DNA from 4 places in the Mesorhizobium sp. NZP2298 genome. Region 4 is predicted to be linked to each of the others. Evidence: predicted binding sites of a transcription regulator. Region 4 holds the regulator's gene; each other region holds the start of a gene.
The links. Region 4 encodes LexA, which represses DNA repair genes until DNA is damaged. Its sites were predicted from a motif close to TGTTCNNNNTGTGTTCNG; they were not measured.
Positions count from the first base shown of each region.

Region 1: EB231_RS03870 (YifB family Mg chelatase-like AAA ATPase) is a predicted target of LexA. The motif match lies at 1,433-1,450, and genes of this name have one in related genera.
Region 2: EB231_RS35065 (ImuA family protein) is a predicted target of LexA. The motif match lies at 2,484-2,501, and genes of this name have one in related genera.
Region 3: EB231_RS06830 (helicase-related protein) is a predicted target of LexA. The motif match lies at 2,465-2,482, and genes of this name have one in related genera.

Region 1 is NZ_CP033365.1:829,194-833,794, reverse strand. It holds gene EB231_RS03870 (YifB family Mg chelatase-like AAA ATPase) at 1-1,341, opposite strand, end outside; gene gshB (glutathione synthase) at 1,525-2,466, opposite strand; gene EB231_RS03860 (GtrA family protein) at 2,625-2,999, opposite strand; gene EB231_RS03855 (glycosyltransferase) at 3,004-4,008, opposite strand; gene EB231_RS03850 (GtrA family protein) at 4,173-4,601, shown strand, end outside.
Region 2 is NZ_CP033365.1:1,018,986-1,023,586, reverse strand. It holds gene EB231_RS04860 (DUF4153 domain-containing protein) at 1-446, opposite strand, end outside; gene EB231_RS04855 (hypothetical protein) at 443-610, opposite strand; gene EB231_RS04850 (HpcH/HpaI aldolase/citrate lyase family protein) at 778-1,668, shown strand; gene EB231_RS04845 (DUF1737 domain-containing protein) at 1,705-1,911, shown strand; gene EB231_RS04840 (metallopeptidase family protein) at 1,931-2,353, opposite strand; gene EB231_RS35065 (ImuA family protein) at 2,525-3,580, shown strand; gene EB231_RS04835 (DNA polymerase Y family protein) at 3,522-4,601, shown strand, end outside.
Region 3 is NZ_CP033365.1:1,416,018-1,420,618, reverse strand. It holds gene phbB (acetoacetyl-CoA reductase) at 1-382, shown strand, start outside; gene EB231_RS06835 (serine hydrolase domain-containing protein) at 660-1,667, shown strand; gene EB231_RS06830 (helicase-related protein) at 2,650-4,601, shown strand, end outside.
Region 4 is NZ_CP033365.1:4,253,181-4,257,781, forward strand. It holds gene EB231_RS20585 (ComEC/Rec2 family competence protein) at 23-2,473, shown strand; gene lexA (transcriptional repressor LexA) at 2,467-3,204, opposite strand; gene EB231_RS20595 (GntR family transcriptional regulator) at 3,551-4,324, opposite strand; gene EB231_RS20600 (ABC transporter substrate-binding protein) at 4,479-4,601, shown strand, end outside.

The DNA of each region.
Region 1 (4,601 bases), 3.4 Mb from region 4:
GGGCATGGCGATGTCTTCGATGACGGCCGGCGCGCAATGCGCGTTGGTGGTGGCGCTGGTCACGCCGAGCCGTTCGAAACGCTCGCGTTGCAAGGTGCGGGCGCGTGCCACGCGCAGCGCCGCCGCTGCACTCTTCTCCGCCCGGTCCGGCCTTATCAGGTCGCTGGCCGAGACCGCGGGAACTTCGATCCTGAGATCAATGCGGTCGAGCAGCGGACCGGAAATGCGCGCCTGGTAGTCGGTGCGGCAGCGCTCGCCGCGCAGGCAGCGATAGCCCGGCTCGCCGGCCATGCCGCAGCGGCACGGGTTCATCGCCGCCACCAGTTGGATGCGCGCCGGATAGGTGACGCGGTGGTTGGCGCGCGCGATCATGCAGTCGCCGGTCTCCAGCGGCTGGCGCAGCGCATCGAGGGTCTGCGGTGTGAATTCGGGGAACTCGTCGAGGAACAGCACGCCGTGATGCGCCAGCGACACCTCGCCCGGCCGTGCGCGTATGCCGCCGCCGACCATCGCCGCCATCGAGGCCGAGTGGTGCGGGGCGCGAAACGGCCGCCGGTCGGTCAGCTTGCCTTCGCCAAGCTCGCCCGCCACCGAGGCGATCATCGAGACTTCCAGCAATTCCTTCGGCGCCAGCGGCGGCAGGATCGACGGCAGCCGCTGCGCCAGCATCGATTTGCCCGATCCGGGCGGGCCGACCATCAAGAGATTGTGGCCGCCCGCCGCCGCCACTTCCAGCGCCCGCTTGGCCGTCTCCTGGCCCTTGATGTCGGCAAGGTCGGGCAGGTCGCGCGCCGAGGCGTGGATGCCGGCCTCCGGCCGCGACAGCACCTGCGTGCCACGGAAATGGTTGGCGATGGCGATCAGGCTGCGCGGTGCCAAAATGTCGAAGTCCTTGCCGGCCCACGCCGCTTCCGGCCCGCAGGCGAACGGGCAGATCAGCCCCTTGCCTTCGGCATTGGCGCCGATCGCCGCCGGCAAGGCGCCGGCGACAGCGGCGATCGTGCCGTCGAGCGAGAGTTCGCCAAGCACGACATAGCCGGCCAGCATGTCGCCCGGAATGGCGCCAAGGGCTGCCATCAGCCCGAGCGCGATCGGCAAATCGTAGTGGCTGCCTTCCTTGGGCAGGTCAGCCGGCGCCAGATTGACCGTCACCTTCTTCGACGGCATCGACAGGCCCGACGCATGAAGCGCGGCCTGCACGCGCTCGCGGCTTTCGGCCACCGCCTTGTCGGGCAGGCCGACGATCTGCATGCCGACCTTGCCGGGCGCGATCATCACCTGCACGTCGACCGGCACGGCCTCGATGCCCTGGAAAGCGACCGTGCGAACCCGCGCCACCATTTTCCCACCCCGGATACGGGCTGGCCCCAGCCCTTGCGATCAGGCCAGGAACGGCCCTTTGGCGAGACAATCACAGTTTCCCGGCCAAATCAAGAACATTACGGGAACAGGCAATCGCTGGGGTTGCAGCCGAACTGCGTCCGGTTGCAAAAGCGGAACATGGTTAAGACAAAATGAAAACGCTTACTTCCGCTTGTCCTCGACCGCGTCCCAGAACAGGCTGGCAATGTCGGCGCCGCCGAAACGCTGTACCTCGCGCACGCCGGTCGGCGACGTCACATTGATCTCGGTCATGTAGTCGCCGATGACGTCGATGCCGACCAGGATGAAGCCGCGTTCCCGGAGCGATGGTCCGATGCGGGCGCATATCTCGCGCTCGCGTTCCGTCAGCTCGGTTTTCTCGGCGCGTCCGCCGACATGCATGTTGGAGCGGGAATCGTGTTCGGCCGGTACCCGGTTGATGGCGCCGACCGGCTCGCCGTCGATCAGGATGATGCGCTTGTCGCCCTTGCGAACTTCCTTCAGGTAGCGCTGCACGATATAGGGCTCGCGGAAAAGCTGGCCGAACATTTCGAGCAGCGAGGCGAGGTTGCGGTCGGCCTCCAGCAGATGGAAGATGCCGGCGCCGCCATTGCCGTAGAGCGGCTTGATGATGATGTCGCCGAACTCCTTGCGGAAGGCGGCCACCTCCAGCGGGTCCTTGGTGATCAGCGTTTCCGGCATCAGGTCGGAAAATTCGGTGACGAAGATTTTTTCCGGGCTGTTGCGCACCCAGGCCGGGTCGTTGACGACCAGCGTCTTCGGATGGATGCGCTCCAGTATATGTGTGGTGGTGATGTAGTTCATGTCGAAGGGCGGATCCTGGCGCAGCAGGATGACGTCTATTTCGGAGAGATCGGTGCGCACCTTGTCGCCCAACGAGTAGTGATTGCCCTTCTCATCGCGCAGCTGCATCTCCTCGATGCGGGCAAATACCTTGCCGTCGCGCAGCGACAGCCGGTCGGGCGTATAGTGGAACAATTGGTGACCGCGCCGCTGTGCCTCCAGCGACAGTGCGAAAGACGTGTCGCCGGCGATCGACACGGCGGAGATATGGTCCATCTGGACGGCGATTTTCAACTTCATGGCAGGTCCCCAGCGCAGTCGACGAGAGCGATATAAGGGTCGCGGCGCCTTCTGCCAATCGGGCCAGCGATCTAAAGCGCATCCTTGCGACGCGCTTTAGATCTCGGTTTCATGCATGTCGTTGTCCGAAAACCGGAGCCACTTTTGGGCGACCTGCTTCAACGGTCGAAGACCAGTCTGGAATAGCCGAGGAAGGACAGCGCCATGGCGGCCAGCGAGGCGATGGCGAGGGCGGCAAGCGGCGGCGCTCCCGGCAGCGCGAGCAGGATCGCGGAATAGACGAGGTAGTTGACGATGCTGGTGGCGACGCCGACGCCGCCATAGCGGGCGCCTTCTCGTGCCATGCCGCGGCGCGAGGGCGCGAAGGTCAGGTGCCGGTTGATCTGCCAGGTGACGCAGAGCGCAAAGCCTATCGACAGCACGCGGGCGGCGAAGGGCCCGAGCGGCGTGAAACTGAGCAGCAGCCAGAGTGCCGCCGCGTCGGCGACGAAACCGGTTCCGCCGGCAAAAACGAAGCGGACGAGGCGGTTCACCGCCTCAGGCTGCCCGGGGTGTCTTGCCCGGCGCGACCTTTGCCGCGGCGGGCGCGATCGCGCTGGTGCGCCGCTCGGCACGGCCCGAAGGCATGGAGAGATAGAAGATGCGCTTCTGTTCGGCCCGCCCGCGCGACACCGAATCAAGGATCAGCCCGGTCACCGCCGCAAGCATGGACAGGAGCAGCAAACCGACCGACAGCACCCAGGTCGGGATGCGCGGGACAAGGCCGGTTTCAGCGAACTCGACCAGCACCGGCGCCATCAGGAAGAGGCTCGAGGCCAGGAAGAACAGCGAAAAGGCGCCGAAGAAGCGCAGCGGCTGCGTCTCCTTCATCAGCATGGCGAACATCCACAGGATCCTGGCGCCGTCGCCAAAGGTCGACAGTTTCGACGACGACCCGACCGGCCGGCGGCCATAGTCGAGCGCGATTTCGCTGACCGGCAATTTGAGCTGCGAGGCGTGTACCGACATTTCGGTCTCGATCTCGAAGCCGCCGGAGACGGCTGGAAAGCTCTTGACGAAGCGCCTGGTGAAGACGCGGTAGCCGGAGAAGATGTCGGTGAAATCGCTGCCGAACAGCCATTTGTAGAGTCCGTTGAAGACACGGTTGCCGAAAGCATGGCCGGCCCGTCCGGCATCGTCGGCGACGCCGCGCCTGGTGCCCACCACCATGTCGGAACGTTCGGTCAGCAGTGTGTTGATCAGCTGTGGCGCGTCCTCGGGCGCATAGGTGCCGTCGCCATCGGCCATCAGATAGATGTCGGCATCGATGTCGGCGAACATGCGACGCACCACATTGCCCTTGCCCTGGCGCGGCTCGCGCACGACGATGGCACCGGCGGCTCGGGCGCGCAGGGCCGTCAGGTCCTTCGAATTGTTGTCATAGACATAGACGGTGGCGGCCGGCAGCGCTTCGCGGAACCGCCGCACCACCTCGGCAATGGTCGGCTCCTCATTGTAGCAAGGCAGGAGCACGGCGATGACAGGTTCGTGGTCTTGCGGCATTTTCGTCTCCGAATGCCTTGTCGACCACACGGCCGCACGCCGGAAACCGGCCTCATCCAGGCGGTTTTACTATTTATTGAAGCCGTTAAGGCTAGGTTTAAGACCGACTTCATGAGTGTCGATTGGCCTGGAAAGGCCCGGCATTCCCGCCAAGGGCGATCGGGATGGGCACAGCAAGGGGAACTTCCGCAGGGAAGTCCGATATCGCGTTCGCGCTGCTCGCCGCCTTGCTGCTGCTGGTCCTCAATGCCTGTGCCGGGTTCTCGCAACTGGCCAATCCGGCGGGCGACAATGACAGCCTGCTGCAACTGGTCGAGGTCCGCGATCTGCTGGCCGGCCAGGGCTGGTTCGACCTGCACCAGTACAGGATGGGGCTGGAAGGCGGCTTCGTCATGCACTGGTCGCGGCTGCTCGACGCGCCGCTGGCGCTTGCGATCCTCGCCGTTTCGGTCTTGACGGGCAGCACCTCCCTGGCCGAACAGATCGTGCAAATAGTCTGGCCTACCCTGCAATTCTTTCTCGCGATGTTCTTCATCATCCGCGCGGCGCGCGCCTTCGCCGGGGCACACGCGGTGCTGCCCGCCGCCGTCGTT
Region 2 (4,601 bases), 3.2 Mb from region 4:
ATCGCCGCCAGCCGGATGCGGCGCCCGCCGAACCGGCGCGCGGTCTTGCGCCAGCGGATGAAATCATTGGCGAACCGGAACGGTGCCGCCAGCAAAAACAGTGCGATCTGGCCGGCCATGCGGGCGATGCGGTATCGCAAGCGGCCGCTCAGCGAAAGCGCGAACACGACCAGGGCCGCAAGCGCGATCGCGGCCGACGGGGCGCTGACATTTTCAGCGAGCGGCAGCAACGCGACAAGCAAGGCGGAGGCCTTGAGCCAGACCCTGCCGTCGCTGAAGGCAGCGGGATGCACGGCCACGATCGCCGCGGCGATCAGGAGGGCGAACAGGAAAACCGTGATGCCGGCGGGCTGACCATAGAAGAGAAAATCCGCCAGCACGACCAGCAGGACGGCAATACCGAAGCGGCTGCAATAGCTCGGTGCCGCTGTGAGAAACGATGTCATGAACGGACCTTCCTGATCGCGACCGACCGCATGGCCGGCAAGCTCTTGCGGACAAAGGGAATGAGGATCGCCGCGGGATTCGCGCGCGGCGGATCGACCAGCCACCAGCCTTCGCTGCGCAGCCGGTAGGGCAGGGACCAACGGGGTTTTGCTCGCTTTTGCATGCCGCCCGTCTCGCAGGCCGGCAGGGAAACAGCAGGGCGGATCCGAGGAGCTTTTCCGCAGGCGTGTGCAGTTTTCGTGCAGGGCCTGTGCCAACTTCGACGACTGGCTCGTGTCAGGTACCGGTCGGACGCTTGCCTCGACCATCCACAGACGGCATAGATCGAGCATGACAACCGAACCCTACCGCCCGCGTCGCTCGGTGCTCTATGTCCCGGCCTCCAACGACAAGGCACTGGCCAAGATCGCGCAGCTTGCCTGTGATGCCGTCATCATCGACCTCGAGGATGCCGTCGCCCCGGCCGACAAGGTCGCCGCCCGCGAAAAGCTGGCTGGCATTTTCGACAATCGCCCGGTCGCCCTTGGCCGCCGCTGCGAGATGGTGGTGCGGGTCAATGCGCTGGCCAGCGAATGGGGCGCCGACGACCTGCTTGCCGCGGCAAAATTCGAGCCCGACGGCATCCTGTTGTCCAAGGTCGCCACACCGCGCGATATCCTTGAGGTCGGCGACGTGCTCGATGACAATTTTGCCCCCGACAGCGTGAAGCTGTGGGCGATGATCGAGACGCCCAAGGCCATGCTCAACATCGGCGCGATCGCCGAGCTTGGCCGCGATCCCGCCTCACGGCTGAATTGTTTCGTTGCCGGAACGAATGACCTTGCCAAGGACACCGGCGTGCTGGCGACGCCGGACCGGCGCTACCTCGTGCCGTGGCTGATGCAGATGGTGCTGGCCGCTCGCGCCGGCGGTCTCGACATGCTCGACGGCGTAGCCAACGATTTTCGCGATCTCGACGCCTTTGCCCGCGAGTGCGCGGAAGCGGCGGCCATGGGCTTCGACGGCAAGACCCTCATCCATCCGGCCCAGATCGACGCGGCGAACCGCGCCTTCGCGCCATCGCCGGCGGCGCTGACCGAGGCGCGCCTGGTGAAGGACGCGTTTGCCCTTGCCGAAAACAATGGCAAGGGCGTGATCGCGCTGAATGGCAGAATGGTCGAGCGGCTGCACCTGGCGCAGGCCGAAAAACTGCTGGCGAAGGCCGCCGCCATCGGCGCATGATCGCGGCCAAGTTCATTCACGACAGGACTTGAGAAAATGAAACTCTACCGCTTTCTGACCGGCCCGGACGACGCCAGCTTCTGCCACAAGGTGACGGCGGCGCTGAACAAGGGCTGGCACCTGTTCGGCTCGCCGACCTATGCCTATGACAAGAAAGCCAAGACCATGCGCTGCGGCCAGGCCGTGGTGAAGGACGTCGACGGCCAGGAATACGGGCCGGACACCAAGCTTAGTGATTGGTAGGGGCTTCCTCTCTTCGAGCTTATTCAGCCGCTTCCTCGATCCGCTCCATATCATCGTCCGACAGGCCGAAATGGTGGCCGATCTCGTGGATCAGCACATGGGTGACGATGTCGCCCAGCGTTTCCTCGTTTTCGGCCCAGTAGTCGAGCATGGCGCGTCGGTAGAGCGTGATGCGGTTCGGGCCTTCGCCGGTCTGCGGGTTCCAGCGCTCGGCGATGCCGCGTCCCTCGAACAGGCCGAGCAGGTCGAACGGCGTTTCCAGCGACAGGTCGTCCATGATTTCGTCGGTCGGGAACTCGGCGATCTGGATGACGATCTCGCCGGTCAGCTTGCGAAAGTCCTCCGGCAAATGGGCATAGGCCTCCAGCGCGAGGAACTCCAGCTCCTCCATCGAGGGCGCAAGTTCGCCATGCCAGGTGCGGGTTTTGTAGATGCGGGCCATGCTTTGTCCTTTGATCCCGGCATATAGGCTTTCGCACCGGTCGAGGCAAATAACAGGGCTGAGGCGCACGGGATGAGGAATAAATTCCTTGTGACTCTGCTTGACTCTTCAATCGCCCTCTGGAATCTATAGGAACATAACAGGAACAATTGTGAGTGGAAGCTGACCGTCATGGCGATGAGCGCCGTGGCGCGGGAGACTGTTTTTGCCCTGCGCCGCCAGATCGCGAAAATCGAGGGAACGCTGCCCGAGCGCCTGCAGGCGCCGGCCGCCGCGCCGCTTGATGCCGACGCCAGCGCCGATGTCACGTCCAGTGCCGATCTCACAATCGTTCGACGCGGCCTTGCCGCGGCCTTGCCGGATGCCTTCCTGCCCATCGGCGTCGAGCGCCTCGATGCCGCCCTGAGCGGCGGCCTGCCGAAAGCCGCCTTGAGCGAAATCCATGGCGGGCAAACCCGCGATGCCGGAGCCATCGCCGGCTTCGCTCTGTCGCTCACCAGCCTGATCCTGAAGCAGGCACACGGACTGCCGGTGCTGTGGATCGGTACATCGGAGATCTTTGGCGAGGCTGGCTTTCCCTATGCCAGGGGGCTGCATGCCTCATTCGGCATCGAGCCCCGGCAATTGCTGTTTTCCGAGGCGCCCAGGCTCGTCGATGCGCTGTGGGTCGCCGAGGAGGCCGCCCGGATGACGGCACTCGCCGCCGTCATCCTGGAAATTCGCGGCAACCCGCAGCGGCTGGACCTGACCGCGACGCGCCGGCTGCATGCAAGGGCGGCAAGCGCCGGCCGGCCGGTGTTCCTGCTGCGGCAGGCGGCCGAGCCCGAACCGACGGCGGCGCCCGTCCGCCTCATCGTCGCGTCGGCGCCGGCCGTGCCGCGCGCCACGATCGCCGGGCCGCTCGCCGGTTCGATCGGCCGCCCTGCCTTCACCATTACCATCGGCAAGAGCCGCACGGCCCTGCCAGGACAATTCACACTGGAGTGGAACCCCGATGAACGCGTATTCGACGAGAGATGGGGCGAAGAAAGACGAAGCGAGGAAAGACGGGCAGACCGGCCAAAGAATCCTGTCCCTGTGGTTTCCCTACCTCGCGGCCGAAAGGATCCTGCGGCAGCGTCTGGGGCGGTCCTGGCGTTCCCGGCCGTCGTCGGATCATCCGCCACTGGTGGTCAGCCACCGCCAGGGCAACGCGCAGCGCATCTCGGCCCTCGACGAGCGGGCTGAGGCGCTGCACCTGAAGCGCGACATGGGCATTGCCGATGCGCGCGCCATGCATCCCTCGATCGACATCGTCGAGGCCGATCCGGAAGCCGACCGCCGCCTGCTCGAAGGCCTTGCCGACTGGTGCGACCGCTACACCCCGCTGGTGGCGCTGGACGGGACGGACGGCCTGTTCCTCGACGTCACCGGCTGCACTCATCTGTTCGGTGGCGAACGCGCCATGCTGGACGACATACTGTCGCGCTTCTTCCATCAGGGGTTCGATGTCCGCGCCGGCCTTGCCCCGACGCCGGGGGCGGCCTGGGCGGCGGCACGCTTTTGCGGCGACCGCATCGTCGCCGGCGGCGAGGAGGAAGCACTGCTGGCGCCCTTGCCGCTCGCCGCATTGCGCATAGTGCCGGAAACCCGCGCCAGCCTGGAGAGCGTCGGCCTGCGCACGGCGGGCGCCGTCATGGCCGCACCGCGCGCACCGCTCGCCCGCCGCTTCGGCGCCGCCTTGCTGCTGCGCCTCGACCAGGCGCTTGGCCGCCTCGACGAGGCGGTCTCGCCGCGCCTTCCCGTCGCGCCGCTTTCGGTCGAGCGCCATCTCGCCGAGCCCGTCACGCTGACCGAGGACATCGAACGGCTGGTCGGCCTGCTGGCGACGACCTTGAAGACCGATCTCGAGCGCCGGGGCGAGGGCGCCAGGACGCTGGCGCTGCTGCTCTTCCGCGTCGACGGCGCGGTCAGCCGCATTGCGCTGGGCACCTCGCGGCCGATGCGCGATCCCCGGCTGATCCAGAAGCTGTTCCATGAAAGGCTGGCGGCACTCGAGCAAGGTATCGATGCCGGCTATGGCTTCGACCTGGTGCGGCTCTCCGTGCTGGCTGTCGCCGCTTTCGACATGGCGCAGGCCGACCTGACGGGCGAGGTGGCCGACGATGGCGCCGATATCGCGCTGTTCGCCGACCGCATCCGTGCCCGGCTCGGCGAGGGCGCGGTGCTGCAACCGGTCGCCGTGGAAAGCCATCTGCCGGAACGCGCC
Region 3 (4,601 bases), 2.8 Mb from region 4:
CCCGCTGTGGGGCGGCATGCGCGACCGCAAGTTCGGCCGCGTCATCACCATCTCCTCGATCAACGGCCAGAAGGGTCAGGCCGGCCAGGTCAACTATTCCGCCGCCAAGGCCGGCGACATCGGCTTCACCAAGGCCCTCGCCCAGGAAGGCGCTCGCGCCGGCATCACCGTCAACGTCATCTGTCCCGGCTACATCGCCACCGAGATGGTCAAGGCAATCGATGAGAAGGTGCTCAACGAGCGCATCCTGCCGCAGATCCCGGTCGGCCGCCTCGGCGAGCCGGAAGAGATCGCGCGCTGCGTCGTTTTCCTCGCTTCCGAGGATGCCGGTTTCATCACCGGCTCGACCCTCACCGCCAATGGCGGCCAGTACGTCGCCTGAGACGTCCAACGGCTTCAGACTGTAACCAGCGGACCGGGAAACCGGTCCGTTTCCGTTGATACCCTTGGAGGCGAAAGAGCCCCCGCCGCGGCGCAATGCCTCCAATCCGGCATGCAGGGTTAATGGCGGCAGCACCGCCTTTGCGGAGTAGCGTCCGGCCTGAGGCGTGCCTGCGGGGATCCTGATCTCCAATCGGAGGTTCCCGCCCTCAGGAGACGCGCGCCCGAAAACCGCCGTTTTGCCCCTGTTCCTTCGCACCACATTGCGGAGAAGCTGTATGTTCAGAATTCGGCTCGCATTATTATTGATCATCGGAGCCCTGCTCACCGGAACCGCGAATGCCCAAGCGTGGCAGGAGGTCGACCCGACGACGGTAGGTTGGTCTGCGGACAAGCTGAAAGTCGCCAAGCAACATTCGACGGCGCTCAAACCGACAGCCGTAATGATCGTGCAGGACGGCAGGGTCGTTGCCAGCTGGGGTAATACATCCCATAAGGTAAATGTTGCTTCCGTCCGAAAAAGCCTTCTTAGTGCCCTTTATGGCATTGCCGTTTCCGAGGGACGGATTGACCTTTCGAGCAGCCTCGCCGATCTTGGCATTGACGACAATGCGCCTAGTTTGACAGCAAGCGAGAAGACGGCAACTGTCCGCGACCTCTTGATGGCGCGCTCTGGCATCTATCATCCTGCTGCCTATGAGACTGGGGACATCAAGCGCAAACGGCCTCAGCGTGGCAGCCATCCGCCCGGATCTTTCTGGTTTTACAACAACTGGGACTTCAACACGTTGGGAACGATCTACCGGCATCAGACGGGCGAGGACATCTTCCAGAGCTTCAACCGCAGAATTGCCGAGCCGCTCGGTATGGAGGACTTCTCAGCAAAGGATGGCCGCTACTTTACCGAGAAGTTCTCCGAGCACCCTGCCTATCCCTTCAACCTAAGCGCCCGAGACGCAGCGCGTTTCGGCCAATTGTTCCTGAACGGCGGGCGCTGGGGCGACGAGCAGGTTGTGCCCGCATCGTGGGTCAAGGAATCGACGACCCCTTATTCCTTCGCCAAGCGAATACGGCAGGGCTATGGTTATATGTGGTGGACGCTCCCTGCTGACACTTGGGGTCCAAATGCCTTCTATGCGTCGGGCTACGGTGGTCAGGTCATTGCCGTTGTCTCTTCAAAACGGTTGGTCGTGGTTCAAACTGTCGATCCGAAACACAATCCGAAGGGCGTTAGGACAAGCACGTTCATTGAGGTGCTGAAAGAGATCACCTCGGCTTCGCCCTGAATGGCTCTTTGCACCTAATTGCGGCCCTGCCGTTACCAATTAGCGCCTGACGGAGGGGCTGTCTCTTCGAGCAAATAGGCGTTTGGACCAATTCCATGGCAATAACTCATCGATCCGGTTTATCGGGTGACAGCGGGCAGCTGTCCCTGTCTGGCTCCACGACGCCAAGTGAATACCACGTTGTGTCCACATCGTGCCGGCGCCCAACCTCGGAAACCGATGCACCCGCAGCAGAGTGCCGCCCCGATCCGGCTGTTCTCTTCCTTGTCCCGCACACGTCGGGTCTTACGAACCGACAGAACAACATCCTCATCAACCGACATTAATGAGTGTCCATTAGCGAAATAGATGGACACTTACCTTGGTGTGATTGCCGCCACGCCAATAGACTGGTCAGGCCGGACGCCGCCTGTGCGGAACCCTGTGGCCAAGCCTGTGGATTGCCGGTGGATAAGCTGTTCACAACACAAGATATTGGGGGAACAAAAAGGGAAAACGTCGCCGGCGCTGATTTGTAGCCGATTTGTTCCGGCTTTGAGCGCAAGTTAACGTTAATAGGCCGGAATCGCCTGCAAATCCTTAACACCAAATTCAGAAAGATTAACAATTTCATAATCTTGAGTAATGGGTATCGTGCCGGCGTCGTCGTTTCCCGGCAAAGCTTAACCGTTGAGTTCGCCTAGCATAAAACGGGCCAGTTCAGGGATTCAGCATGTGGTGAGAGTCACGGTCACGAAATCCACATATAGCCGTGAACAAAAGCTGAATCTGGTCGAGTCACTGATTCGTCGCTGATTCGTTCCAGACTCGTTCCATCAGTTAAGCGGCAGCCAATTTAGCGCTGGACAAAGAGGCCTTCGAGCCGCCTACGGAACATTCCGCTTTCGCTTCGCGCCCGAAATCCCTATGTGTCGCCTGTCATACGCGCCAGTTGAGGCACGCTCCCGACAATGAGAGGCCAGAAAGCCTTATTTCCGAGCCGATGAACATCCAGCCGAAACATACCGAGCCGCTGATCCTGTCGGGCCGCGACGTGACCGCCGTTCTTGGTCCGACGAACACCGGCAAGACCCACCTCGCCATCGAGCGCATGGTGGCGCATGAAACCGGTGTCATCGGGCTGCCGCTCAGATTGCTGGCGCGGGAAGTCTACACGCGCGTCTGCGAAAAGGTCGGCGCTCATAAGGTCGCTCTGATCACTGGCGAGGAGAAGATCCAGCCGCCAGGCGCCAGATATTCGGTCTGTACGGTCGAGGCCATGCCGCGCGAGACCGACGCCGCCTTCGTCGCCATCGACGAGGTGCAGCTCGCCGGCGACCTCGAGCGCGGCCACATCTTCACCGACCGCATCCTGCATCTTCGCGGCCGCCAGGAAACGCTGCTGCTCGGTGCCGCCACCATGCATGGCATCCTGCAGCGCCTGCTGAAGGGCGTCTCGGTGGTGACGCGGCCCCGGCTGTCGCATCTTGCCTATGCGGGCTCGAAGAAGCTGACGCGCCTGCCGCGCCGCACCGCCATCGTCGCCTTCTCCGCCGACGAGGTCTATGCCATCGCCGAGCTGATCCGCCGCCAGCAAGGTGGTGCCGCCGTCGTGCTCGGCGCGCTCTCGCCGCGGACCCGCAACGCCCAGGTGGCATTGTTCCAATCGGGCGATGTCGACTATCTCGTCGCCACCGATGCCATCGGCATGGGCCTCAATCTCGATCTCGACCATGTCGCCTTCGCCCAGAACCGCAAGTTCGACGGATACCAGTACCGCAACCTGACGGCGGCCGAGCTCGGCCAGATCGCCGGCCGTGCCGGACGGCATCTGCGCGACGGCACTTTCGGCGTCACCGGCCAGGTCGATCCGCTCGACGAGGAACTGGTCAAGAAGATCGAAGGCCATGACTTCGATCCGGTGAAGGTGCTGCAGTGGCGCACCGCGCATTTCGACTTCGCCAGTCTCGACGCGCTGAAGCGCTCGATCGAGACCAACGCTCCGGTGGAGGGCCTGACCCGGGCGCTGCCGGCGGTTGACGCGCAGGCGCTCGAATATCTTTCCCGCGACGAGGATATCCGCGCGCTGGCTACCGACGCCAAACGCGTGGCGCTGCTGTGGGAAGCCTGCGCGCTGCCCGATTACCGCAAGATCGCCCCGGCGCAACATGCCGACCTCATCGCGTCGATCTATATGGACCTCGCCAAGCGAGGCCATGTCGACGAGAATTACATGGCCGAGCAGGTGCGCCGCGCCGACACCACCGAGGGCGACATCGACACGCTGTCGCACCGCATTGCCCAGATCCGCACCTGGACATTCGTGTCGAACCGGCCCGGCTGGCTGGCCGATCAGGCACACTGGCAGGAAAAGACGCGCGAAATCGAAGACAGATTGTCGGATGCGCTGCATGAGCGGTTGACGAAACGCTTCGTAGACCGCAGGACTTCCGTCCTCATGCGGCGCCTTAGAGAAAATACCATGCCTGAAGCCGAAATAAGCCCTACCGGAACCGTCCTTGTCGAAGGCCATCATGTCGGCGAGTTGCAAGGGTTCCGCTTCACCGCCGACCAGACCGCCGGCGGCGAAGACGCCAAGGCCGTGCGCACCGCAGCGCAAAAGGCGCTGGCTGCCGAGTTCGAGGCGCGCGCCGACCGTTTTGGCGCCTGCGCCAATGGCGACCTGGCACTTGGCTCGGACGGCACGCTGCGCTGGATCGGCGCGCCGATCGGCACGCTGGTCTCCGGCGAAGACGCGCTGAAGCCGCGCCTCGTGCTGCTGGCCGACGAACAGCTGACCGGCCCGGCGCGCGACAAGGTCGCCGCGCGCGCCGAACGTTTCGTCAATTTCCAGATCGAGTCGCTGCTGAAGCCACTGGTCGACCTGAAGAACGCCGACCAGATTTCCGGCATCGGCCGTGGTATCGCCTTCCAGCTGGTCGAGAATTTCGGCCT
Region 4 (4,601 bases):
AGGGGTGCAAGGGGCAGACCCGATGGCTGGACGTGGCCGGGGCTCGGATCAGGGCGAGGACGCTGTTGTTGGCGTCAGCGAGCGGTCCCTGTTTGCGATCCCGCCGCCGGCCTCGCTGCCGCCATCACCTCTCCTTCCCGGCTCCGGCAGCCAACCTTTGCCAGCGGGTGCCCCAGCACCAATTCCGCCCGCCACTGGCCGGATTGCGCGTGTCGGGCGGCAAATCGGCCAGGCTTCCTTGCGTCGCCTGCGCCACAGTGTGACGACGGCAGCGGAACTGGAGCTTGACCGAGGCGCTGCCTTCCTGCTGGTGCCGGTCTGCCTGGCCGCGGGTGCGATCGGCTACTATTCGCTGGCGGCGGAGCCTGACTTCGCAAAGCCCGTCGCGATCGTCGTGCTGATGGCGATCTGTGCGCTTGTCTCGCGCTCCTGGCCGAAAACCCATCTGGCTTTCATGGCGGCATTGTTGTGCGCGCTGGGCCTGCTTGCCGCCAAGGTCGAGACCTGGCGGGCGGGCACCCGGATGCTGGGTTCGGAAATCTCGACGCAAGTGACCGGCCGCGTCGTCTCGCTCGAGCGCATGGAGACCGGCCGCATCCGATTGACGATAGACGTGACGTCGACGGCGCGGCCAAAACTGCGTTACGCGCCGGAAAGGGTCCGGCTTTCAGCGCGCAAGATACCTGACGACATGACCGCCGGCTCGCTGATATCGGGCTATGCCAAACTGCTGCCGCCGACCGGTCCGGTGCGGCCGGACAGCTACGATTTCTCCTTCGACAGCTACTTTGCCGGCATCGGTGGCAGCGGCTTCTTCCTTGGCAATCCAAAAATCATCTCCGCCGACGACGATGAGATGCCGCTGTCGGCCCGCCTGTTTTCGGGGATAGAAAATGCGCGCGAAGCCATCGCCGACCATATCAGGGGCGTTGTTGGCGGCGCCGAAGGCGAGATCGCGGCAGCGCTGATCGTTGGCGTGCGCGCCGGCATTCCCGATGAAATCAACGAAGCGATGCGGCGCACTGGCATCTATCACATCATCTCCATATCGGGACTGCATATGGCGCTGGTCGCCGGCACCATCATGGGTCTGCTGCGCGGTGCCTTCGCGCTTTTCCCGGATTTTTCCGCGCGTCGGCCGGTGAAGAAATATGCGGCCGCCGCGGCACTGTTGTCGATCGCCGCCTACCTCGTCATCTCAGGCGTCGTCGTTGCCGCCGAGCGCAGCTTCATCATGCTGGCGGTGATGCTGATTGCCGTATTGTTCGATCGCGCGGCGCTGACCATGCGCAACCTCACTATCTCGGCGATCGCCGTCATCGTGGTGTCGCCGCATGAAGTGGTCGGCCCGAGTTTCCAGATGTCGTTCGCCGCGACGGCCGCACTGGTCGGCGCCTATGCCGGCTGGGCGGATCACCGTGCGGGAAAGACAAGACCGCCACCGCCAAGGCGATCCCTGCCGGGGTTCCTGACGCGAAAATTCCTCGCGCTCACGGGAGGGGTGGCGATGACGTCCATCATTGCCGGCAGCGCCACGGCGCTGTTTGCCATATGGCACTTCCAGCGTGTGTCGCCGCTCAGCCTGTTCGCAAATCTGGCTGTCATGCCAATTGTCTCAGTCGTCATGTTTCTGGCGGTTGTCAGCGCCTTGACAATGCCCTTCGGTCTGGACGGACCTTTTCTCTACCTCATGGGCAAGGGCCTGACCGCGATGATCGCCATATCGGCGTGGATATCGGAACGCTCCCCCGTCGATGCGGTCGGGCTGATTTCACAACACTCCGTGCTGCTGGTGACGATCGCCCTGGTCATCGCGACGATGGCGACGACATGGCTGCGGCTCGCGGCAGTGCCATTCGCGCTCGCCGGCCTGTTGACAGTGTCGGATACACGCACGCCGGACGTGCTGATCTCCGAAGACGCGCGGCTGGTTGCGCTGCCGATCGGCGGCGGCGAACTCGCGGTCAGCCGGGCTCGTCCAAACGAATTCACCGTCGACAATTGGAAACGCGCGCTGGTGTCCGAAACCATCGTCGTGCCGGAGATGTTCAACAAGGCGGACGGGCAATTCGACTTGGCCGATGCGGTCAATCTGCCGCCGGGGGCGCCGTTTTATTGCACGGAGGGCATCTGTCTCGCCCGGCATCCGTCTGGCGCGATCATCGCGCATGTCGAAGACCGCAAGGCTACCTGGAAGGCCTGCGGCTTCGCCGACCTGATCGTTGTCAATGATGCGACGGGCTACGATGCCTGCCACAACCCGCTGGTTCTCGTCGTTACCAAACGGCAACTCGCACGCAAGGGCAGTGCCGCTGTCTTCTTCGACCGCCAATCGGCGACCAGCCCGCCAACCATCAGCTTCGCCGTGGACGGGCCCTATCGGCCCTGGCACACGCAACGAAAGTTTTCGCGTGAGGCGAGGGGACTGCCGCCCTATCAAAAACCTGAAACGCCGGCCGCTCCTGCTCAGTAGCGCCTGATCAGGCCGACTAGCTTGCCTTGCACCTTGACCCTGTCCGGCCCGAAAATGCGCGTCTCGTAGGCCGGGTTGGCGGCTTCAAGGGCAATCGAGGCGCCCTTGCGGCGGAACCGCTTCAAGGTCGCTTCCTCCTCGTCGACCAGCGCCACGACGATCTCGCCTGGGCTCGCCGTATCGGCGTTGCGGATAATGACTGTATCGCCATCGAAGATGCCGGCCTCGATCATCGAGTCACCCTTGACCTCCAGCGCATAGTGCTCGCCACCCATGATCATGTCCGGAGGCACCGAGATCGAATGCGTCTGATGCTGGATGGCATCGATCGGCACACCTGCGGCGATACGGCCCATCACCGGGATCGACACGGCAGAGACCGCGTCGTAGTCATTGCCGGCAGAGGGCAAGCGCGACGGCGCCGGCTTGATCTGACGGCCTAGGCCGCCCTGACCAAGACTGCCTTGAATGACACTCGGCGAGAATTTCTTTGCCGCGTTGAGGCCGGGCGCGATCGAATCCGGCAGTCGCAGCACTTCCAATGCCCGCGCCCGGTTGGGCAGCCGCCTGATAAAGCCGCGTTCCTCCAGCGCCGTGATCAGGCGATGTATCCCTGACTTGGAGGCGAGATCCAGCGCCTCCTTCATCTCGTCAAAGGAAGGCGGGATACCGCTTTCCTTCAGCCGTTCATGAATGAACATCAGCAGTTCATGTTGCTTACGCGTCAGCATGGCGCCCCCCAGGCATTGAACGAAGGGAATCGGAATCGAAAAACAAACCCAGAACAAACACTATCTGTTCCAGTTGTGTTCCGCAACTGTTTAAAGTTTAGTGAATTTGTTAAGGCATCTGAAATTGTCTGCCGCCGGCAGCGGGCAGCGATCGGCCGCCTTCGCCGCCAGCGCGAGCATTGAAATCATTTTGGTTAATGGCCTGTGGCCTACCCTTGATGGACCTTGGAATCAGTTTCTAGAGGGCGTCCAGAGGCTGGATCGCGTCGTTGTTCGATCCATTCCTGGCGGAACGAAACGAAATCAAAACGCCAACGATCATGCTTCGAGAGCAATAACGCTGAAGTCATCCGGAAATTGCTTTCAGGCTGCCGGCGCGTGCGGTGTAGTTGTTCGCGCCGCCGTCCTCGCTATGAACGTAGACATGCAGCGTATAGCCGATATGCGCCGTCATCAGCGCCTTTGCCCGCTCGACATCGCGATCGAGGGCCGCTTCCATGATCGCGGTGTGATGCTCGATCGCGATCGCCTCTCGAAGAGCGTCCATTGCCTCGCCATAACCATCCTTGAGGCCGGCGGCCGCCCGCAATGTCGGCGCCAGGCCGAGAAACCGATGATGCCGCCGCAACTGATCGGCGATTGTCGAACGGAAGCGCAACAGCCAGTTGGACGTCGCGGCACTCAGCAGTGCCCCGTGAAAGGCCTCGTGGCTCTCGTCCCACTGGTCGACGGCCGCATCCGAGGGGTCGTCGACCGCGGTCTTGCAGCGGGAGAGCCGGTAGTGGGCGGTGACAACCGCGTCCTCCCATTCCCTGCCGCCTTTCTCGATCGATTCCAGGAACAGCGGCATCTCCACAACCATCCGTGCGCGAGCCAGGTCCTCGAGTTCGGCCCGCGACACCGGAGCCACGGCAAAGCCGCGATTGCTGATGGCGGTAACCAGGCGCTCGGCCTCAAGTCGAGACAAGGCTTCACGCAGCGGTGTCCAGCCGACGCCGTATAGACCGCGCAGCGCACTCAGCTTGAGCGGTGCGCCCGGCATGAGGCGTGTGGTCAGGATATCGCGCCGCAGCAGCTGATAGGCCGCCTCGGTTTTCGTGGAGTTGTTCTGGTCCTGCATCGCGATCCGTCCATCGTCGGGCATGTGAAAATTATATATGATGGTGCTCGATGGCAAGAATTATATATAATGTTTGACAGGAAGCGATGGACTGACCATGATCGCCACAGTTGCCGTCCCGATGAGCGGCGCTGATCAAATCTGGGAGGAAATGATGTTGAAGTCCAAATCCGCTTGGCTGTCGGGATTGGCCCTGGCAGGCGCATTGATGGTCAGCGCGGGGAGTGCCGCCGCCGACCAGATTCGCATCGGCATCGCCAATTTCGGCGAGCATCCG